DNA from 4 places in the Citrobacter sp. GW821-FHT02E08 genome. Region 3 is predicted to be linked to each of the others. Evidence: predicted binding sites of a transcription regulator. Region 3 holds the regulator's gene; each other region holds the start of a gene.

The links. Region 3 encodes CRP, which controls carbon source genes, mostly activating them, when cyclic AMP is high. Its sites were predicted from a motif close to ATGTGANNNNNNTCACAT; they were not measured.
Region 1: a site for CRP is predicted at 1,502-1,519, ahead of AC07UY_RS14775 (YfcZ/YiiS family protein). Genes of this name have one in related genera too.
Region 2: a site for CRP is predicted at 2,138-2,155, ahead of AC07UY_RS19185 (mannitol dehydrogenase family protein). Genes of this name have one in related genera too.
Region 4: a site for CRP is predicted at 2,036-2,053, ahead of udp (uridine phosphorylase). Genes of this name have one in related genera too.

What each region holds. Positions count from the first base shown of each region.
Region 1 is NZ_JBWKVL010000011.1:35,596-41,334, reverse strand. It holds gene fadI (acetyl-CoA C-acyltransferase FadI) at 1-935, opposite strand, end outside; gene AC07UY_RS14775 (YfcZ/YiiS family protein) at 1,113-1,397, opposite strand; gene fadL (long-chain fatty acid transporter FadL) at 1,769-3,109, shown strand; gene mlaA (phospholipid-binding lipoprotein MlaA) at 3,172-3,927, opposite strand; gene AC07UY_RS14760 (formate/nitrite transporter family protein) at 4,216-5,157, shown strand; tRNA gene AC07UY_RS14755 (tRNA-Arg) at 5,233-5,307, shown strand; gene AC07UY_RS14750 (hypothetical protein) at 5,388-5,739, opposite strand, start outside.
Region 2 is NZ_JBWKVL010000018.1:32,840-38,578, forward strand. It holds gene AC07UY_RS19180 (CobW family GTP-binding protein) at 1-460, opposite strand, end outside; gene AC07UY_RS19185 (mannitol dehydrogenase family protein) at 580-2,046, opposite strand; gene uxuA (mannonate dehydratase) at 2,251-3,441, shown strand; gene yeiP (elongation factor P-like protein YeiP) at 3,508-4,080, opposite strand; gene AC07UY_RS19200 (YkgJ family cysteine cluster protein) at 4,234-4,488, shown strand; gene setB (sugar efflux transporter SetB) at 4,485-5,666, opposite strand.
Region 3 is NZ_JBWKVL010000003.1:391,441-397,179, reverse strand. It holds gene AC07UY_RS06190 (NUDIX domain-containing protein) at 1-8, shown strand, start outside; partial or broken gene AC07UY_RS06185 (hydrolase) at 44-1,106, shown strand; gene AC07UY_RS06180 (YheU family protein) at 1,109-1,327, shown strand; gene AC07UY_RS06175 (phosphoribulokinase) at 1,381-2,250, shown strand; gene AC07UY_RS06170 (OsmC family protein) at 2,297-2,701, opposite strand; gene crp (cAMP-activated global transcriptional regulator CRP) at 3,010-3,642, shown strand; gene AC07UY_RS06160 (YccS/YhfK family putative transporter) at 3,694-5,739, shown strand, end outside.
Region 4 is NZ_JBWKVL010000020.1:15,073-20,811, reverse strand. It holds gene metE (5-methyltetrahydropteroyltriglutamate--homocysteine S-methyltransferase) at 1-1,062, shown strand, start outside; gene AC07UY_RS19930 (dienelactone hydrolase family protein) at 1,108-1,917, opposite strand; gene udp (uridine phosphorylase) at 2,178-2,939, shown strand; gene rmuC (DNA recombination protein RmuC) at 3,100-4,527, shown strand; gene ubiE (bifunctional demethylmenaquinone methyltransferase/2-methoxy-6-polyprenyl-1,4-benzoquinol methylase UbiE) at 4,622-5,377, shown strand; gene ubiJ (ubiquinone biosynthesis protein UbiJ) at 5,391-5,739, shown strand, end outside.

The DNA of each region.
Region 1 (5,739 bases), on a different contig from region 3:
CACACATCAATGGCGGTAAAGGCGTAGCTGCGCAGATACCCCAACGGGACCAGTCCCAGTTCCCGGGCGCGAGATTCCGTCATTAAAATAACGGCAGCCGCACCGTCCGTCAGCGGCGTGCTGTTAGCCGCCGTCACAGTACCGTGTTTTTTGTCGAACGCGGGACGCAGTTTGGCGTAATCAGCCAGCGTAGAGTTACCGCGAATATTATTGTCTTCTGAGAAAGGGTCGTTAAAGGGCGGCGCCCAGGTGGTCATGACTTCATCCGCTAACTTACCGTCGGCCCACGCCTGAGCGGCACGCTGGTGAGAACGGTGCGCCAGCGCATCCTGCTGTTCACGGGTAATACCATAGGTTTTCGCCATTTGTTCGGCAGTATCCCCCATCCGCAACCCCGTCGAATACTCCGCCACGGCAGGAGGAACCGGCATCAGGTCGCGTAAACGCAGGCGGGAAAAGAGTTTGAGTCGCTGACCGGTCGTTCTGGCTTTATTGACGTCCACCAGCACGCGCGCCAGCTTTTTGCTCACACCAATGGGCAACACGGAGGAAGAATCGGCCCCACCGGCAATACCCGCACGGATAGTGCCCGTTATCAGGCTCTCGGCCACATTCGCCACCGCCTGAAAACTGGTCGCACAGGCCCGGCTCACGCTGTAGGCGTCCGTATGAACGTTCATCCCGGTACCCAGCACGATTTCGCGCGCAATGTTTGGCGCTTCAGGCATTTGTACAACCTGGCCAAAAACCAGTTGTTCAATCACGTCGGGGGGGATTTCACTGCGCGCCAGCAATTCACCTACCACCATTTTCCCCAAATCAACGGCGGGAATGCCATGAAATGCAGTAGCCTGCCGGGCAAACGGTGTACGTAAACCGCTGACAATGGCAATACGATCGCCCTGACGGGTGACCAGTGGTAAAGCCTGACTCATAACACTCCCCTGTAAAAAATATTTTAAGTGGTCTGACCTGATCACAGTCTTAACCAATTTTTTACATTTAGCCAAGGGGAGACATTAGAAAGTGCGAGCTATGGCACAGTGAATAGTTACATAGCGTTACGAAAACACCCCTGCCAGTATTTGACAAGGGTGTTTGAAAGGAGGGGATTAACGCAAGCCCAGCTGGAAGATCAGCGTTTCAGCTTCGCAGGCGAAGACAAAATCGATATCCAGACGCACACCTTCAGACTCTTCAGTAAAAGTGGAGGTGATTTGGCAAGGTTCGGATTCCACGCTACGCGCTTTCTCCGTCAACGCAGCCAGCGTTTCTTCAGCTTGCGCGCGGTTCGCGAACACACGGCTGTACGACGCGGTGCAGTCGGAGTTGTCCATAATGGTCCCAACGTCCATACAGCAGCAAACCGGGGTTTCATCAGCACTGCATTTACTCATTGTAGATTTCCTCTGTATTCGCACCATAGGTGCCAGATAAACGCTGGGGATATTTTACGCTCCCGCCATTCACCTCTCCAGTCGTTAATGATGTGAAATGGGATAAGTGAGCGAAATCACACTTAAAAATGATCTAAAACAAAAATCACCTAAACGGGTGAGTGCGCATACCCCCAATTTTGCCAGCTGGATCGCGTTTCTAAGATCACAATTGAAAAATTTTATAAACATACTTGCAACATTCTATCTGGTCAGACCTATACTCTCGCCACTGGTCTGATTTCTCTGTCGTACCTCAGACCCTACACTTCGCGCTCCTGTTACGGCATGTAACATTGTTTGAATAAAAATAAATCAATGAGGTTATGGTCATGAGCCAGAAAACCCTGTTTACAAAGTCTGCTCTCGCAGTCACAGTGGCAATCATCTCCACACAGGCCTGGTCTGCAGGCTTTCAGTTAAACGAATTTTCTTCCTCTGGCCTTGGCCGGGCCTATTCGGGCGAAGGTGCTATCGCAGACGACGCGGGTAACGTCAGTCGTAACCCTGCGTTAATCACCATGTTCGATCGTCCGACGTTCTCAGCCGGTGCAGTGTATATCGATCCTGATGTTAATATTAGCGGACGTTCGCCGTCAGGTCGCAGCCTGGACGCAGATAACATCGCGCCAACTGCCTGGGTTCCGAACGTACATTTCGTTGCGCCAATTAACGATCAGTTTGGTATCGGGGCATCTATTACCTCTAACTACGGTCTGGCCACCGAGTTTAACGATACTTACACCGCAGGTTCAGTTGGCGGTACGACCGACCTCGAAACCATGAATATGAATTTAAGCGGTGCGTATCGCTTAAATGAAAGCTGGAGCTTTGGTCTCGGTCTGAATGCCGTCTATGCCCGCGCTAAAATTGATCGCTATGCCGGTGACTTAGGTCAACTGGTTGCGGGTCAGATTATGCAGTCTCCTCTCGGGCAGACCCCGCAAGGCCAGCAATTGGCAGCGACAGCAAACGGTATCCCAAGCGACACCAATATTGCTCACCTGAACGGTAATCAGTGGGGCTTTGGCTGGAACGCCGGTATCCTTTATGAAGTCGACAAAAACAACCGCTACGCATTAACGTACCGTTCTGAAGTGAAAATCGACTTCAAAGGTAACTACAGTAGCGATCTGAACAGTGGACTCAACAGTTTTGGCCTCCCAATCCCGACCGCCACTGGCGGTTCAACCCAGTCAGGCTATTTAACGCTAAACCTGCCTGAAATGTGGGAAATCTCCGGTTATAACCGCGTTGCGCCGCAATGGGCGATTCACTATAGCCTGGCGTACACCAGCTGGAGTCAGTTCCAGGAGCTGAAAGCGACATCGACCAGTGGCGACACGCTGTTCCAGAAAGATGAAGGCTTTAAAGATGCTTACCGTATCGCGTTAGGTACCACCTATTATTACGATGATAACTGGACGTTCCGCACCGGTATCGCGTTTGATGATAGCCCAGTCCCGGCCGATAAGCGTTCCATCTCTATTCCGGATCAGGACCGTTTCTGGCTGAGCGCAGGTACGACTTACGCCTTCAATAAAGATGCCTCTATTGATGTCGGCGTCTCTTACATGCACGGTCAAAGCGTTACGATCAACGAAGGCCCATACCAGTTCGAATCTGAAGGTAAAGCCTGGCTGTTCGGCACCAACTTTAACTACGCGTTCTAAGTTTATCCCGGACATAAAAAAAGGTGAGCTTCAGGCTCACCTTTTTTATTGGCCTCAGGCCATCACTCAGAATCAATATCTTTGAGGTCGTCCTGAATCGCCTGCGCGTTCGGGTTTTCCTGAGGTTTAAGCTTCCCGCCATTGGCGATGAAATCATGGCGCTGGAAGTACGCTTCACGCACCATAATATAGGGGTCGGAAGACTGGCGCAGCAGGCCATCAGAATCGAGAAGCTGTGCGCGGGTCTCAATCCCTTCCAGCGTCCATTTACCGATAGACATCGGCCAGGTCAGCCAGGAAAGAACAGGATAAAGATCATCCACCATGTCGCCGCCGTCGTCACGAAGCGTAAAGCTGCCATAGAACGGAAGCTGCATATACGGCCCGTAACCCACGTCATAGTGCCCTAACGTACTGCCGAAACGGTGAGGTTCAGCACGCTGCAGTTTCGGATTCGCCATTCCCGCAACATCAATAAAGCCGCCCATCCCCAACAGGGTGTTCAGGAAGAATCGGGTGAAATGCACCATCCCCTGGTAAGGATCGCCCTGCAGGAAGTAGTTCACCATTACCGCGGGTTCTTCAAGGTTGCCGGTGAAGTTGCTCAGGCCATTTCGTGCAGGCTGAGGAACATAGTCACGCCAGGCGACAGCGACCGGTCGAACGACATACGGATCCAACACATTGAAGTTGAAGTTGTACATGGTGCGGTTGAACCCTTCAAACGGGTCGGAACGCCCCTGCTGTTCTGTACCGGAACTCGCACACCCCACCAGCAGTGTGGTTCCCAGCGCAAGCGCCGACAGGCGAAGCTTCATAAATGTCTCCCTGTTGATTATGGCTATCGCTGATTGCCATCCATGACGGTACGAAAACGTATCCGCCTGTTTAGGTGTGAGCGATTGTAACAGCACGTCAAACGATGTCTATATACCCAATCTCGTTCATCTGATCATAGCCTGGTAACGCAACGCTCGTAATGCCTCTATTTTAACTGACGGCGAAAAACCAAACGTTACCATTTTTGCGATTTCAAAGTATGTATCTCTTCCGTGAATAAAAAGTCGCTACGCTTTAGCTATACGTGCTCATAACAGGGTGACCCGATGGACAAGCTCAGCAGCGATAAAATCGATCGGAACAGCGATGGACTTGAAGTAGAAAGCGAAGAGAAACAGCGCGGCAAGAAAATTGAGCTCGACGAAGATCGCCTCCCCTCGCGGGCAATGGCCATACATGAGCACATCCGTCAGGATGGCGAGAAAGAACTGGAGCGCGACGCTATGGCGCTGCTGTGGTCGGCGATTGCTGCCGGTCTCTCCATGGGGGCCTCTTTACTGGCAAAAGGGATTTTTCATGTTCAGCTGGATGATGTTCCCGGCCGCTTTTTACTCGAGAACCTTGGTTATACCTTTGGCTTTATCATTGTCATCATGGCACGCCAACAACTGTTCACAGAGAATACCGTAACGGCTGTCCTTCCCATCATGCACAAGCCAACGCCAGGCAATATCGGCTTGCTGATGCGACTCTGGGGAATTGTGCTGCTGGGCAATATTCTCGGCACCGGCATCGCGGCCTGGGCCTTTGAATATATGCCAATATTTGATGAAGAAACGCGGGACGCTTTTGTCAGCATCGGTATGGCGGTGATGAAAAACAGTCCGTCAGAAATGTTTGCCAACGCGATCATTTCGGGATGGCTGATTGCCACCATGGTGTGGATGTTTCCGGCTGCCGGGGCTGCAAAAATCGTGGTGATCATCCTGATGACCTGGCTCATCGCGCTGGGTGATACCACGCACATTGTCGTCGGGTCGGTTGAAATTCTCTATCTGGTGTTTAACGGCACGCTACACTGGAGCGACTTTTTTTGGCCCTTCGCCCTCCCAACACTCGCCGGAAACATCTGCGGTGGCACTTTTATTTTTGCGCTGATGAGTCACGCGCAAATTCGCAACGATATGAGCACCAAACGTAAAGAAGAGGCCAGACAACGCGCCGAGGATAATGAGCGACAGCAGAAAAACCAGAAAAAACAGTCCTGAATGGCGACGGTTTGAGCAGTCAGGCGGCCTTATACTTACCGCGCTGCATAAAAAACGCTATACTCGTGCCGCTTCGTCTCCTTAGTTAAATGGATATAACGAGCCCCTCCTAAGGGCTAGTTGCAGGTTCGATTCCTGCAGGGGACACCATCCCGCCGTACACCAACGTCTGTTACCGTCTGATCTCCTTTCTGATTTAGCGCTGCACTGATTTTGGGTAAAAGTCACGACTACCTTTGTAAAAGAGCCTCCAAAGCCATCTTCGTCATCTGTTGTTCAAAATGTTCTGCGTGCAGATATCTTTTTTCTTTATATTTTTTATCTGTATCCAGATAGGGTTGATGCAGCGAACATTCCGGTGGAGTGCAAGCGATAATGGTATTAATGAGATCAATTGGCATTGGGTATTCAAAAAACAATTTCCCATGGCGGTAATTATGTTGAATTTGCCATTCCGCCAGATCGTTAAAGAAACAATCTGACTCTGGTTTTGTAATAGCGCTGGCCTTTTCATTGCCCCAAACAACAAAAGCAAGGTTGTATAACCCATGCGCATATGGCCAGAACATTTTATTAAGCTTA
Region 2 (5,739 bases), on a different contig from region 3:
ACTTGTTCGCCACAATGATATCCGCTGCCGCCAACTGATCGCGAAAGTTCTCGTTGGTCACGCTTTTTTCATCCAGTAAAAGGCGTGGATCAAGCACGCAAAGCGTGGCGCGAAGATCAATCCACGGTTCATAGACGGGGGCGGTGAGCAAATCCAGAATCTGTTTGGGATGTCCAAGCCCTGTGGGTTCAATCAGCAATCGATCGGGTTTGCCCTGACGCAGAAGGGTATTCAGCCCGACCTGCATTGGCAGACCGTTAACGCAACACATACAACCCCCCGGGATCTCTTTCAACAGCGCTCCGCTGTCGGCGAGCAGGGCGCCATCAATGCCGACTTCGCCAAACTCATTGACTAGCACTGCCCATTTTTCCGCCGGGCCTTTATTCGCTAATAGATGAAGAATGGAAGTGGTTTTTCCGCTACCGAGAAAACCGGTAATGAGGTTGGTTTTGGTCACATCTGCTCCAGAATGATTCGATACCTTAACGGTTTCCCGTCATCCTGGCGAAAAAAAGAGAAAAAGAGAAGAGGAGAGCGGGTGAAGAAACTCATCACCCGCGTTAATGGCAGAAATTGTTAATTTTTTAACGTATCGATGATGGCCTGATGTGCCCCTTGTTGCGCGATACGTTGCCAGGCGTGTTCAATCGCCTGCACAAATTGCGGATTCTGCACGAGGTCGGCCGCAAAAATTTCCTGTAATGAAAGTAACGCGGCCACTCTTTGCGTCTCGTCACTGTTTTCAACGATGGCGCGGATCTTTTCGCTCATCGGGTCGCGAACATCAATTGGCGCGCCTGCATCGTCCACCCCGCTGACATAACGCATCCAGCCAGCGATGCCCAGCGCCAGTAACGGCCAGTCAGTTTGACGTGCCAAATGCACGCGAATACCTTCCAGCATGCGTTGAGGTAGCTTTTGGCTGCCGTCCATCGCGATCTGCCAGGTTTTGTGTTTCAGCGCCGGGTTAGCAAAGCGTTCGAGCAGGCTGTCGGCATACTGCGCAAGAGAAACATTCGTGATGCGCAATGTCGGCGCCTGCTCCTGCATCATCAAACGGTATGCCGCCTCGCGAAATGCGCTGTCCTGCATGCAGTCGCTGATGTGCCGGAACCCCGCCAGATAACCGAGATAGGCCAGAAACGAGTGGCTGCCATTCAGCATGCGTAATTTCATCTGTTCCCACGGCAGAACATCCGCCACCATCTGCACGCCAGCGGCTTCCCACTGCGGGCGACCGGCGACAAAGTTGTCTTCGATTACCCACTGAATGAAAGGCTCACAGCTGATTGCGCAGGGATCCGGTACGCCCAGTTCGCGGGTAATTTCTTCCAGAGATTCGGGGGTGGCGGCAGGCACAATTCTGTCCACCATCGTGCCAGGAAAACTGACCTGTTCCGCAATCCATTTTGCCAGTTCTGTAGAACGTTTTGCCGCCATGCCCAGCACGGCGTTTTTCACTACATGGCCGTTGTCCGGGATGTTATCGCACGAAAGCACGGTAAAGGGCTTCAGCCCGCGCTCACGTCTGCGATGCAGGGCTTCAACGAGAATACCCGGTGCCGAGTGGGGTTCCGACGGGTTCTGCATATCGTGGAGAATGCGGGCGTTTGTCTCGTCCAGTGAACCGGTCGCCGGATCGATGCAGTAGCCTTTTTCGGTGATTGTCAGTGAAACGATCGCCACCTGCGGTTCACAAAATTTTTCGATAATCGCGGCGAGTGAATCCAGTTTTGCGTTCAGACACTCATTAACGGCGCCAATAATAATCGCCTGGTTGCCGTGTGCGCCTTTCTCCAGCACGGTATAGAGGTGATCTTGCGCGCGCAGATCGCTCATCAATTGATCACCGCTAAACAGGCTTACCTCACAGATTCCCCAGTCTCCGCCGTGTGAATTAAGGACCCTGTCCGTCAATAACGCCTGATGGGCACGGTGAAAAGCACCAAAACCAAAATGGACGATCCGCGTTTGCAACTGCTGGCGATCGTATTGTGGCAATAGCACATTTTCCGGAAGTCGAACGGAAGCAATAGTAGTCATTAAGCGCACACCTGATTAACCATAAATTAACAATGTCAGTGTAAAGTTATATGACAACAAATTAAATTGGTATGCCGTATTTATCCGGGTAGTGTGAGCTGGATCAATCAATCATGGGTGCTGTATTGATCATTAGCGAGATGCATGTATGGTAGTCGTCATGCAGATAAATTAATTTGGTATAACAACTTGTGAGGTGAAGCAATGGAACAAACCTGGCGTTGGTACGGACCTAACGATCCGGTATCACTTGATGATGTGCGTCAGGCTGGCGCAACGGGCGTTGTGACCGCATTGCACCACATTCCGAATGGTGAAGTGTGGCCAGTCGAAGAAATTCAAAAGCGTCAGGCGATTCTGGCGGAGAAAGGGTTGACCTGGTCGGTGGTGGAAAGTATTCCGGTACACGAAGACATCAAAACCCGCTCCGGGCAGTACCAGACGTGGATTGCAAACTATCAGCAGAGTATCCGTAACCTGGCGACGTGCGGGATTGATACTGTGTGTTACAACTTCATGCCGATCCTCGACTGGACGCGTACCGACCTTGAGTATCAGTTGCCGGACGGGTCTAAAGCGTTGCGCTTCGACCAGATTGCCTTTGCCGCGTTTGAACTGCACATTCTGAAACGTGAAGGCGCGCAGGCCGACTACACAGAAGAAGAGCAGTGCCAGGCGCTGGCGTACTTCAATGCCATGACCGCAGCGGATATTGAGAAGCTGACGCGCAATATTATCGCCGGTTTACCGGGTGCTGAGGAAGGCTACACGCTGGACCAGTTCCGCGCGCGTTTGGCGGAATATGATGGCATCAGCAAAGACGATCTGCGTGACAATATGGCGGTATTCCTGCGCGCAATCGTACCGGTTGCGGAAGAGGCGGGTGTGCGCCTGGCGGTGCATCCGGACGATCCGCCGCGCCCGATCCTGGGTCTGCCGCGTATCGTCTCTACCATTGAGGACATGCAGTGGTTGAAAGAGACGGTCGACAGCATTCACAACGGCTTTACGATGTGTACCGGTTCTTACGGTGTGCGTGCTGACAACGATCTGGTGAAAATGATTGAAACCTTCGGCGATCGTATTCATTTTACCCACCTGCGTTCCACGTGCCGCGAAGATAATCCGAAAACCTTCCATGAAGGCGCGCATCTGCAGGGCGACGTCGATATGGTTGCCGTGGTTACGGCGATTCTGACGGAAGAACAGCGTCGTAAGAAGGCGGGCGATCTGCGTCCCATTCCGATGCGCCCGGATCATGGCCATCAGATGCTTGACGATCTGCACAAGAAAACCAACCCGGGTTACTCCGCGATTGGCCGTCTGAAAGGGCTGGCTGAGGTTCGTGGGGTTGAGCTGGCGTTGAAACAAACGCAGTTCCGCGATCTGCTGTAAATCAACAATAAAAAAGGGACGGTGCTGAATGCGCCGTCCCTTTTTTGCATTTATGGTGCTGCTGACTCAGTCAGCACGGCCCATATAGCGACGTTCTTCAATATGGATGCGGATTTTTTCTCCGGCGCTCAGGTATTCAGGAACCTGAATCACCAGACCCGTGCTCAGCGTCGCGGGCTTGTTGCGGGCACTTGCTGAAGCGCCTTTAATGCCAGGTGCTGTTTCAACAATTTCCAGATCAACCGTCTGCGGCAGTTCAAGCGCCAGCAGTTGTCCATCCCAGGTCAGAACCTGCATATCAGGCATGCCGCCTTCCGGGACGAACAGCAGCTCTTCTTCAATCTGATCTTTGGTGAAGGTATACGGGGTATAGTCTTCTTTATCCATGAACACGTATTCGTTGCCATCGACGTAAGAGAAATCAACGCCGCGACGGCTCAGGGTCACGGTATCCACGATGTCGTCGCCCTTGAAACGTTCTTCGACTTTCAAGCCAGTACGCACATCGGAAAAACGCATCTTGTACAGTGTTGCAGCACCGCGGGCGGAAGGGGACTGAATATCAATATCTTTTACAATCAGCAGCTTGCCATTGTAATTCAGTACCATACCTTTTTTAATTTCGTTCGCTCTTGGCATTGAAAAAATCCTGTTGTAAAGAATGTCAAAAATATCGCGTCAAACTACTCGCGCCCGGTCATTCAGGCAAGCGGAATTCACACTTTTGCTGGTGCAAAAAAGGTGATACTGTTCGCTGCCTTCGATCCGGTGGTTAATAAAAGAGAAAACAGTATGGAATGCCGTCCGGATTGTGGAGCGTGTTGCACGGCCCCTTCGATTTCCAGCCCCATCCCAGGCATGCCTGACGGCAAGCCAGCGAATACGCCCTGTATTCAGCTTGACGACCGTCTGCGCTGTAAGATTTTTGCTTCTCCGCTGCGCCCCAAAGTCTGCGCGGGATTACAACCCAGTGCAGAAATGTGCGGGCAGTCAGCGCAGCAGGCGATGACGTTTCTGATCACGCTGGAAGCGCTTACGGCGCCTTAAACATCTTTAATACGCAGCAGACAGCCCATTGTGACGACGATCATTACCAGGGCGAACCAAAATACGGAATGAAAACTCCAGAGTTCTGCCGCAATGCCCGCCAGAGAACCGGCAATAATCCAGCCGACACGAATCGTATTGGTGTAGAGCGTGGTGGCTGATCCTGCCTGTCCCGGCATTAAATCCTGAAAATAGAGCATGCCGATCCCACCTAGTATCCCGATGTAAATGGCGTTCAGCAATTGCAAGCCGAGCAACACCGCAGGGGAGTGCGCCAGCAACATCCCCGCGTAAAAGCAGAATCCGGCAACGATAGCAATACGCATCAGCAGACGTTTGCCCAGTCGTTTAGCGAAATATCCTGCAATCAGCATTGTCGGGATCTCTAACCCCGCCGCTGTGCCCATCATGATGCCTGCCAGCTTCTCAGGCAGATGCAATTCGTTGATGATAAACAGCGGCATATTAATGATATAGAGACTGTTGGTGCCCCACATTAATGTACAAATAATAAAGAGCAGCAATGTATCGCGACGATTACGGCGGGGGGCTTCCAGGGCACCGGTCCCAAGGGGCGCTTCTTTGCGCATGGAAGGTAAAAACAGCCATACCATCACGCCACAGACAATAAACGCCACCGCCGCGCTCAGGTACATGACTGTGAAGCTGAATCCCATCGCCAGCGCATAGGCCAGCGGCGGACCTATCACCCATGCCAGCGAAACCTGCGCACGGAGTATGGAGCTGAACATCACGGCTTCACGGCCGGTCCTGTCGGCATGTTCGCGGGCAAGAGCGAACATTTGCGGGTTGGCGGTCGAGCCAAAACTACTGAGGAAAACGCCGACAAACAGCAGAATAAAGTAGTTGCGGTTCCAGGCGAACAACACACAGGCCAGCATCCCCAGCGCGCAGCAAAACACGATCAGACTTTTACGATCGCCTTTCTTATCCGAACGCCCCGCCAGAAACTGACTGACCAGAATGCCGATCACCGCGCTCCCGGTAAAAAAGAAACCAACCATTGCCGGACGGGCATGAACTTCTTCAGTCAGAAAGAGGCTGAGCGTCGGCGTCTGTAACGCACCGGCAATGCCGGTGAGAAAAGCGACGAGCAGAAACGCCCACGACGTCAGATCAAACGTTTTCGGGGTGGCGGCAACGGGGGTGTTATGCATGTTTTTATATCAATAATGTGAAGAGACGCGGAGTTTACGCTGCTCGTTAAAAAATAAACAGATACCTAAATCA
Region 3 (5,739 bases):
CTGACTAAGCGTAAAATCACATATTGGCTAACCTGCCAGCCGTGTGCGCGGTATAGTTATTCTTCCCGATGATTAATTGCTCTGGTGCTATGGTTGAAATCACCCCCACAGAAATGACCCCGACCGACGCTGATTCGTATGAGTTCCGCCCGATGCGCGGCATCAGCAATCGCCATCTACAAACGATGCTCCCACGACTGATCCGCCGTAAAGTGCAGTTCAGCCCACACTGGCAACGCCTGGAATTACCCGACGGCGATTTTGTCGATCTGGCATGGAGTGAAGATCCGCATCAGGCGAAACACAAACCGCGTCTGGTGGTGTTTCATGGTCTTGAAGGTAGTCTGAACAGCCCGTATGCCCACGGACTCATAGAGGCCGCGCAAAAGCGTGGATGGCTGGGTGTCGTGATGCACTTTCGCGGTTGCAGCGGCGAACCCAATCGCCTGAATCGCATTTATCACTCCGGGGAGACGGAAGACGGCACCTGGTTTTTACAGTGGTTACAACGCGAGTTTGGTCGTGTTCCCACCGCTGCGGTTGGCTATTCACTCGGCGGCAATATGCTGGCCTGCCTGCTGGCGAAAGAAGGCCGGGGTATTCCTGTCGATGCGGCAGTGATTGTCTCCGCGCCTTTCGTGCTTGAAGCCTGCAGTTATCACATGGAAAAAGGGTTTTCGCGCGTTTACCAGCGCTATCTGCTCAATCTGCTCAAAGCCAACGCGTCACGCAAGCTGGCGGCCTATCCCGGCACGCTCCCTGTCAATCTGGCGCAGCTAAAAGCGGTACGGCGTATCCGTGATTTTGATGATCTTATTACTGCCAAAATTCACGGTTTTGCTGATGCGATAGACTATTATCGTCAATGTAGCGCCATGCCGTTGCTCAATCAGATCGCCAAACCCACGCTGATTATTCACGCGAAAGACGATCCGTTTATGGACAGTCATGTGATCCCGAACCCCGAGAATCTGCCGCCGCAGGTAGAGTATCAATTAACCGAGCATGGCGGGCATGTCGGCTTTATCGGTGGGACGCTGCGCCGCCCGGAAATGTGGCTCGAATCGCGCATCCCTGACTGGCTCACCACGTATCTGGAAGCATAATCATGATGATCCCCTGGCAGGAGTTGTCCGCTGAAACGCTGGATAACCTGATTGAAAGCTTTGTATTGCGCGAAGGCACCGATTATGGTGAACATGAACGTTCGCTTGCGCAAAAAGTCGCCGACGTCAAACGTCAGCTACAGTGTGGCGAAGCCGTTCTGGTGTGGTCTGAACTCCACGAAACGGTCAATATCATGCCCAAAAAGCAGTTGCACGAGTAATCCCCCGCTGAGGGCCGACTATACTAAAACGAGTGTTTATTCATGGAGTTGTTATGTCTGCCAAACATCCAGTGATTGCGGTAACAGGGTCCAGCGGCGCGGGGACCACCACCACCAGCCTCGCGTTCCGTAAAATTTTTTCACAGTTAAATCTACGCGCCGCCGAGGTGGAAGGCGACAGTTTTCACCGCTATACCCGCCCGGAAATGGACATGGCGATCCGCAAAGCGCGGGACGCCGGGCGGCATATCAGTTATTTCGGCCCCGAAGCCAATGATTTTGGTCTGCTGGAACAAACGTTCAGCGAGTACGGACAAGTGGGCAAAGGCCAGTCGCGGAAATATCTGCATACCTACGATGAAGCAGTACCGTGGAATCAGGTGCCGGGAACCTTCACGCCGTGGCAACCCTTGCCTGAACCGACCGACGTCCTGTTCTATGAAGGGCTGCACGGCGGCGTAGTGACGCCGCACCATAACGTGGCGCGCCATGTGGATTTACTGGTTGGCGTAGTACCGATCGTGAACCTGGAGTGGATACAAAAACTGATCCGCGACACCAGCGAGCGCGGACACTCCCGCGAGGCGGTGATGGATTCGGTGGTTCGCTCAATGGATGATTACATCAACTACATCACCCCGCAGTTCTCCCGTACGCATATTAACTTCCAGCGTGTACCCACGGTAGACACCTCGAATCCCTTTGCGGCAAAAGGCATCCCGTCATTAGACGAGAGCTTTGTCGTTATTCATTTTCGTAATCTGGAAGGGATCGATTTTCCCTGGTTGCTGGCGATGCTTCAGGGTTCATTTATTTCTCATATCAATACATTAGTCGTGCCGGGCGGCAAAATGGGACTGGCGATGGAGTTGATTATGCTGCCGCTGGTTCAGCGACTGATGGAAGGCAAAAAAATCGAATAATGCGCAGCGTTGCCGGATAAGCGTCACGCCCTCCGGCAACCTGAGATCACGCGGCAATCACTTCGTATGAGTGCGTGATATTCACTGCTTTTTCCAGCATCAACGCAACAGAACAATATTTTTCTGCAGAAAGATCAACAGCGCGCGAAACGGCGGCGTCTTTCAGATCATTGCCAGTCACAATGAAATGCAGATTGATATGGGTGAACAGGCGCGGCGCCTCTTCACGACGCTCGGAAGTGAGCTTCACTTCGCAGTTGGTCACATCCTGGCGTCCCTTTTGCAGAATAGACACCACATCAATCGCACTGCAGCCACCCGCGGCCATTAACACCATTTCCATCGGACTCGGCGCTTTATCACCGGAGTTACCATCCATCAAAATTTGGTGGCCGGAAGCAGACTCTCCCAGGAAGGTTAGCCCTTCGACCCATTTCACACGCGCTTGCATATTTCGTAACTCCAATGTTTCAATTTTCCTGACAGATTACGCGGACATAACAAATCTCGCAATGGAAGGCGACCTGCATCATGCTGAAGCGAGACACCAGGAGACACACGGCGAAAGCTATGCTAAAACAGTCAGGATGCTACAGTAATACATTGACGTACTGCATGTATGCAGAGGACATCACATTACAGGCTGCAGTACATTTTTAGCAGCCCCCTTCCCTGGCAGCGGGAAGCATATTTTGGCAACCCCAGAGACAGCGTCGTTTTCTGGCTCTGGAGACAGCTTATAACAGAGGATAACCGCGCATGGTGCTTGGCAAACCGCAAACAGACCCGACTCTCGAATGGTTCTTGTCTCATTGCCACATTCATAAGTACCCGTCGAAGAGCACGCTGATTCACCAGGGTGAAAAAGCAGAAACGTTGTACTACATCGTTAAAGGCTCAGTGGCAGTGCTGATTAAAGACGAAGAAGGGAAAGAGATGATCCTTTCTTATCTGAATCAGGGCGATTTCATTGGCGAATTGGGCCTGTTTGAAGAAGGCCAGGAACGCAGTGCATGGGTACGTGCAAAAACGGCCTGTGAAGTCGCTGAAATCTCCTACAAAAAATTTCGCCAACTGATCCAGGTGAACCCGGATATTCTGATGCGCCTGTCTTCCCAGATGGCTCGTCGCCTGCAAGTTACGTCCGAAAAAGTCGGCAACCTTGCCTTCCTCGACGTAACTGGTCGTATCGCTCAGACTCTGCTGAACCTGGCGAAACAACCCGATGCGATGACTCACCCGGACGGCATGCAAATCAAAATCACCCGTCAGGAGATCGGTCAGATCGTTGGCTGTTCTCGCGAAACCGTTGGTCGTATTCTGAAAATGCTGGAAGATCAGAACCTGATCTCCGCGCACGGTAAGACCATCGTCGTCTACGGCACTCGTTAACCCCGTCGAAATGGCGTATTACCCTGTAATGCGCCATTTTTGTTGGCACCGATGTGGCGAAGACTGATTTATCACCCTGAAATCAACTACGCACTGCGGCAAACGCTGGTGCTGTGTTTGCCTGTGGCGATCGGCCTTATCATTGGCCAGTTGCATCTGGGATTGCTCTTTTCTCTCGTTCCCGCCTGCTGCAACATTGCCGGGCTTGATACCCCCCACAAACGCTTTTTCAAACGCTTAGTCATTGGCGCATCGCTGTTTGCCGGATGCAGCCTGGCAATGCAACTGCTGCTCGCGCAAGCAATACCGCTGCCGCTGATTCTGACGGGTTTAACGCTGATTCTTGGCGTGACGGCGGAACTCAGCGCCTTGCATGCCCGACTCCTGCCTGCCTCGCTTATCGCCGCTATTTTCACGCTAAGCCTGGCTGGTAACATGCCCGTCTGGGAGCCGTTGCTGATCTATGCCCTGGGCACCCTGTGGTACGGGCTTTTTAACTGGTTTTGGTTCTGGCTCTGGCGTGAACAACCGCTACGCGAGTCACTCAGTTTGTTGTACCGCGAGCTGGCCGACTACTGCGAAGCCAAATACAGTCTGCTCACCCAGCACGCGGATCCTGAAAAAGCGCTGCCACCCTTGTTGGTGCGCCAACAGAAAGCGGTAGATCTCATCACCCAGTGTTACCAGCAAATGCACATGCTGTCGGCGCATCACAACAATGAATATAAACGCCTGCTGCGGGCATTCCAGGAAGCGCTGGACTTACAGGAACACATCTCCGTCAGTCTGCATCAGCCAGAAGAGGTGCAAAAGCTGGTCGAACGCAGCCATGCGGAGCAGGTGATTCGCTGGAACGCGCAAACGGTCGCCACACGCTTACGCATCCTGGCCGATGATATTCTGTATCACCGCCTGCCGACCCGCTTTAGCATGGAAAAGCAGATTGGCGCGCTGGAGAAAATCGCCAACCAGCATCCCGATAACCCGGTGGGCCAGTTCTGTTACTGGCACTTTAGCCGCATTGCCCGTGTATTGCGGACCCAGCGCCCACTCTATGCCCGCGACCTGATGGCGGATAAACAACGCCGACTCCCGCTGATCCCGGCCCTAAAAAACTATCTGTCCTTCAAATCGCCCGCTTTGCGAAATGCCGGGCGCATCAGCGTCATGCTGAGTATCGCCAGCCTGATGGGCAGCGCATTACATCTGCCGAAACCGTACTGGATCCTGATGACGGTGCTGTTTGTGACGCAAAACGGCTACGGCGCGACGCGGGTTCGCATATTGCACCGTTCGGTGGGTACGCTGGTTGGACTGGTGATTGCGGGTGTGACGCTACACTTCCACATCCCTGAAGGCTTCACGCTGGCGGGCATGCTGGTCATTACGCTGGTGAGCTATCTGATCATTCGCAAAAACTACGGCTGGGCAACGGTCGGGTTTACGGTCACTGCGGTGTATACCCTGCAATTGCTGACGTTAAATGGCGAGCAGTACATTGTGCCGCGGTTTATTGATACGGTGATTGGCTGCCTGATCGCGTTTGGTGGAACGGTCTGGCTCTGGCCGCAGTGGCAGAGCGGTCTGTTGCGCAAAAACGCCCACGATGCGCTGGAAGCCGACCAGGAAGCCATCCGCCTGATCCTCAGCAGCAATCCACAGGCAACACCGCTCGCGTATCAGCGTATGCGTGTCAATCAGGCGCACAACACGCTGTACAACTCGCTGAATCAGTCCATGCAGGAACCCGGATTTAACGCGCACTATCTGGCAGATATGAAACTGTGGGTAACGCACAGCCAGTTTATTGTCGAGCACATCAATGCGATGACAACGCTGGCGCGGGAACATACGATGCTGTCGCCAGACCTTGCGCAACGCTATCTGGAATCGTGTGAAATTGCGCTCCAGCGCTGCCAGCAGCGTCTGGAGTATGACGGACCGGGCGGCTCTGGCGATGTGAATATTCTGGAAGCGCCAGAGATGCTCTCCCATGGGCCATTAAGTACCCTGGAACAACACCTGCAGCGCATACTGGGCCACCTGAACACCATGCACACCATTTCTTCGGTCGCCTGGCGTCAACGGCCTCACCAC
Region 4 (5,739 bases), on a different contig from region 3:
GCCCAGGACAGCCAGCGTACGAATGCCTATGAAGTGCGTGCTGAAGCTCAACGCGCTCGTTTTAAACTGCCATCCTGGCCGACCACCACGATTGGCTCCTTCCCGCAAACCACGGAAATCCGCGGCCTGCGCCTGGACTTCAAAAAGGGCAACCTTGATGCCAACAACTACCGCACCGGCATTGCGGAACACATCAAACAGGCGATTGTTGAGCAGGAACGCTTAGGCCTCGACGTGTTGGTACACGGTGAAGCCGAACGTAACGACATGGTGGAATATTTTGGCGAGCACCTCGACGGGTTCGTCTTTACCCAGAACGGTTGGGTACAGAGCTACGGTTCCCGCTGCGTGAAGCCGCCGGTGGTGATTGGCGACGTCAGCCGTCCGGAAGCGATCACCGTCGAGTGGGCGAAGTACGCCCAGTCTCTGACCGACAAACCGGTGAAAGGCATGCTGACCGGCCCGGTGACCATTCTTTGCTGGTCCTTCCCGCGTGAAGACGTCACCCGTGAAACCATCGCTAAGCAGATTGCGCTGGCGCTGCGTGATGAAGTGGCAGATCTGGAAGCCGCAGGGATTGGCATCATCCAGATCGACGAACCGGCGCTGCGCGAAGGTTTACCGCTACGTCGCAGCGACTGGGCGGCGTATCTGGAGTGGGGCGTGGAAGCCTTCCGTATCAACGCCGCTGTGGCGAAGGATGACACCCAGATCCACACTCACATGTGTTACTGCGAGTTCAATGACATCATGGATTCGATTGCGGCGCTGGACGCTGACGTTATCACCATTGAAACCTCGCGTTCCGACATGGAGCTGCTGGAGTCCTTCGAAGAGTTTGATTACCCGAACGAAATCGGGCCGGGCGTGTATGACATTCACTCGCCGAACGTGCCGAGCGTGGAGTGGATTGAAGCACTGCTGAAGAAAGCCGAGCAGCGGATCCCGGCGGAGCGTCTGTGGGTCAACCCGGACTGCGGCCTCAAAACCCGCGGCTGGCCGGAAACCCGCGCCGCGCTGGCGAACATGGTGCAGGCGGCGCAGAATTTGCGTCAGGCGTAGTACTCAGACCGGGTGGCATAGCCACCCGGTTTTTTGTCATTACGTTTACTTCTTTCCGCCATACTGCGCAAACCACGCCAGCATTCTCTGCCAGCCGTCTTTCGCGGATTCTTCGTGATAGCTCGGACGGTAATCCGCATTAAACGCATGTCCCGCATCCGGGTAGACGACAATCTCCGCTTTGGCGTTGGCGGCACGGAGCGCATGACGCATGGTTTCCACTGAATCAACGGGAATGCTGGGGTCTTGCCCGCCGTATAGTCCCAGAACTGGGGCGTTCAGATCCGTCGTAATATCCACGGGTTGTTTCGGGGAGTTCAGCGTTTTGTCGCCCACCAGTTTGCCGTACCACGCCACCGCAGCCTTTAACTGTGGATTATGCGCAGCATACAGCCAGGTAATACGTCCACCCCAACAGAAACCGGTAATCATCAGACGATGGACATCACCGCCGTTGCGGGAAGCCCAACTGGCGACATGGTCCAGGTCCGCCAGCACTTGCGAATCAGGAACTTTGGCCACCAGGCCGCTCAGTAAGGTGGGAATATCGGCAAAATCGTTGGGATCGCCTTCGCGGAAATAGAGCTCTGGTGCGATAGCCAGAAACCCTTCCAGCGCCAGGCGGCGGCAAACGTCGCGAATATGTTCATGCATGCCAAAAATTTCTTGTACCACGATGACAATCGGCAGCGCGCCCTCACTGTTTTTGGGGCGAGCGTGATATGCCGGCATATCATCTCCCTGAGAGGGAATCGACGTTAGTCCAGCGATGATGGCGTCATCCGTCGTATGAACAATAGTAGAGGCAAGAGGTGAAGCTGCAGGTGCAAAACCCGGTTGTTGTGTCTTCGTCATGGTATTCTCCGTACCCTTAAGAAAATTAGCGCAATGTTAAATATAGACAGCATGCAACAAATCACATTGCCTGAAACGGTCTATCTTTTGTGCAACGGTGAGTGATATCGATAGGTTTGTGTGATGTGGATCGCTATTTTATGGAAATTCAATGCAATTTATTTACATCATGGTGATAGGTGTCACGAAAATGTTTTGAGTCCTTCGGTAGAGTGTCTTTTTGCTGCTTCTGACAAAACCAATTCACAGAGGAGTTGTATATGTCCAAGTCTGATGTTTTTCATCTCGGCCTCACTAAAAACGATTTACAAGGGGCTACGCTTGCCATCGTCCCTGGCGATCCGGAGCGTGTGGAAAAGATCGCTGCGCTGATGGATAAGCCGGTTAAGCTGGCATCCCATCGCGAGTTCACTACGTGGCGTGCTGAACTGGATGGCAAAGCAGTGATTGTTTGCTCTACCGGTATTGGCGGCCCGTCTACCTCTATCGCTGTGGAAGAACTGGCACAGTTGGGCATTCGTACTTTCCTGCGTATCGGCACTACCGGCGCGATTCAACCGCACATTAACGTTGGCGACGTACTGGTCACCACCGCTTCTGTTCGTCTGGATGGTGCGAGCCTGCATTTTGCGCCGATGGAGTTCCCGGCCGTGGCAGATTTTGCCTGTACCACCGCGCTGGTTGAAGCGGCGAAATCCATTGGTGCGACGACGCATATTGGTGTTACGGCGTCTTCTGACACCTTCTATCCAGGCCAGGAACGTTACGATACCTTCTCGGGTCGCGTAGTCCGCAACTTCAAAGGCTCCATGGAAGAGTGGCAGTCAATGGGTGTTATGAACTATGAAATGGAATCCGCAACGCTGCTGACCATGTGTGCAAGCCAGGGTCTGCGTGCCGGTATGGTGGCGGGCGTTATCGTCAACCGCACCCAGCAAGAGATTCCCAATGCAGAAACGATGAAGCAAACGGAAAGCCACGCAGTGAAAATTGTGGTGGAAGCGGCGCGTCGTCTGCTGTAATTCCCTCTTCTCTTGTAAAAGGCCGACGCGTTCGGCCTTTTTATTTTGCGTAGCCCCTCGCAGGAAATTCCTTTTAAACTGGACGTTTATACAGCACAATTCTATTTTGTGCGGGTAAAGTCTGTACCATCAGGCTTACGTCGTTTATGCAGGAGGCGTTGTGGATATCTCAATCATTGTTTATGCGGTTATCGCATTGGTGGGCATTGCGATTGGCTGGTTGATGGCCAGCTACCAGCATGCGCAACAGAAAGCCGAACAATTTGCCGAGCGCGAAGAGCTGGTCGCGGATTTAAGCGCGACAAAACAGCAGCTTGCTCAGAGCGATCACTGGCGCGATGAATGCGAGCTTCTCAACAATGAGTTACGCAGTCTGCGTAGCATTAATACCTCTCTGGAAGCTGACCTGCGTGAAGTCACCACCCGCATGGAAGCAACACAGCAGCATGCAGAAGACAAAATCCGCCAGATGATCAATAGCGAACAGCGTCTGAGCGAGCAGTTTGAAAACCTGGCAAACCGGATATTTGAGCAAAGTAACCGTCGAGTCGATGAGCAAAATCGCCAGAGCCTCAATGGATTGCTGACGCCACTGCGTGAACAGTTAGATGGTTTTCGACGTCAGGTGCAGGACAGCTTTGGTCAGGAAGCGCGGGAGCGTCACACTCTGGCGCACGAAATTCGCAATCTCCAACAGTTGAATGCACAGATGGCGCAGGAAGCGGTCAACCTGACGCGTGCGCTCAAAGGTGACAACAAAACCCAGGGTAACTGGGGAGAAGTGGTGTTGACGCGCGTGCTGGAGGCATCGGGTCTGCGTGAAGGTTATGAATACGAAACGCAGGTGAGCATTGAGAACGATGCCCGTTCCCGGATGCAACCGGATGTGATTGTGCGTCTGCCGCAGGGCAAAGACGTCGTGATTGACGCCAAAATGACGCTGGTTGCTTACGAGCGCTATTTTAACGCACAGGATGATTACACCCGCGAAAGTGCGATGCAGGAACACATTGCTTCGGTACGCAACCATATCCGTTTGCTGGGGCGTAAAGACTATCAACAGTTGCCAGGGCTGCGCTCGCTGGACTATGTCCTGATGTTTATCCCTGTCGAACCTGCTTTTCTGCTGGCGTTGGACAAACAGCCCGAACTGATTACCGAGGCGCTTAAAAATAATATTATGATGGTAAGCCCAACGACCCTGTTGGTGGCGCTACGCACAATCGCCAACTTGTGGCGCTATGAACATCAAAGCCGTAATGCCCAGCAAATTGCCGATCGGGCCAGCAAGCTCTATGACAAAATGCGGCTGTTTGTCGATGATATGTCGTCTATTGGTCAGAGTCTGGATAAGGCGCAGGACAACTATCGGCAGGCGATGAAAAAACTCTCCTCGGGCCGTGGAAACGTCCTGGCCCAGGCGGAGGCTTTTCGCGGGTTGGGAGTGGAAATTAAACGCGAAATCAATCCGGATTTGGTTGAGCAAGCCACGACGCAGGATGAAGAGTACCGTTTACGCTCTGTTCCTGAGCAGGCACAGGACGCCGCTTACCCTGATGATGAGGGTGCAAAGCAGCAATCACGCTAGCCCATTCGGGGTAGTTGAACCCAGTAGAAGGGTAGGGCAAATTGCCCCAATCTGTTACACTTCTCGAACATTTTATTGATGAGCAGGCACTGAGATGGTGGAAGATTCACAAGAAACGACGCACTTTGGCTTTCAGACCGTCGCTAAAGAGCAGAAAGCTGACATGGTGGCCCACGTTTTTCATTCTGTGGCGTCAAAATACGACGTCATGAATGACTTAATGTCATTTGGCATTCATCGTTTGTGGAAGCGCTTCACCATTGATTGTAGCGGCGTTCGACGTGGGCAGACCGTTCTGGATCTGGCGGGCGGTACGGGCGACCTGACCGCGAAGTTTTCACGGATGGTGGGTGAGACAGGTAAAGTCATCCTGGCGGATATTAACGACTCAATGCTCAAAATGGGGCGTGAGAAGCTGCGTAATATCGGCGTCATTGGTAACGTTGAGTACGTACAGGCGAATGCGGAAGCATTGCCATTCCCGGACAATACCTTTGACTGCATTACCATTTCGTTCGGGCTACGTAACGTAACGGATAAAGATAAAGCATTGCGTTCGATGTATCGCGTATTGAAGCCGGGCGGTCGTTTGTTGGTGCTGGAGTTCTCCAAACCCATCATTGAACCGCTGAGCAAAGCCTATGATGCGTATTCATTCCACATCCTGCCGCGAATTGGTTCGATGGTCGCGAGTGATGCGGAAAGTTACCGTTATCTTGCTGAGTCCATCCGTATGCATCCCGATCAGGACACCCTAAAAGTGATGATGCAGGACGCCGGATTTGAAAGCGTCGACTATTACAACCTGACGGCCGGTGTTGTTGCTCTGCATCGTGGTTACAAGTTCTGACAGGAGATCGGGGATGCCTTTTAAACCCTTAGTGACCGCAGGAATCGAAAGTTTGCTCAACACCTTTCTGTACCGTTCGACTGCATTAAAGTCGGCGCGAGCGCGCTTGCAAAGCAAGGTACTGCGTGTAGAGCTGAACGGATTTTCGACGCCATTAATATTGGTGTTCAGTGAACGCCAGGTCGATGTACTGGGGGCATGGGAAGGTGAGGCCGATTGTACGGTGATAACGCATGCCAGCGTATTGCCAAAATTACGCGACCGGCAGCAACTGGCTACGCTTATTCGCAGTGGTGAACTTGAAGTCCAGGGCGATATTCAGGTGGTGCAGAATTTTGTTGCGCTGGCCGATCTGGCTGAGT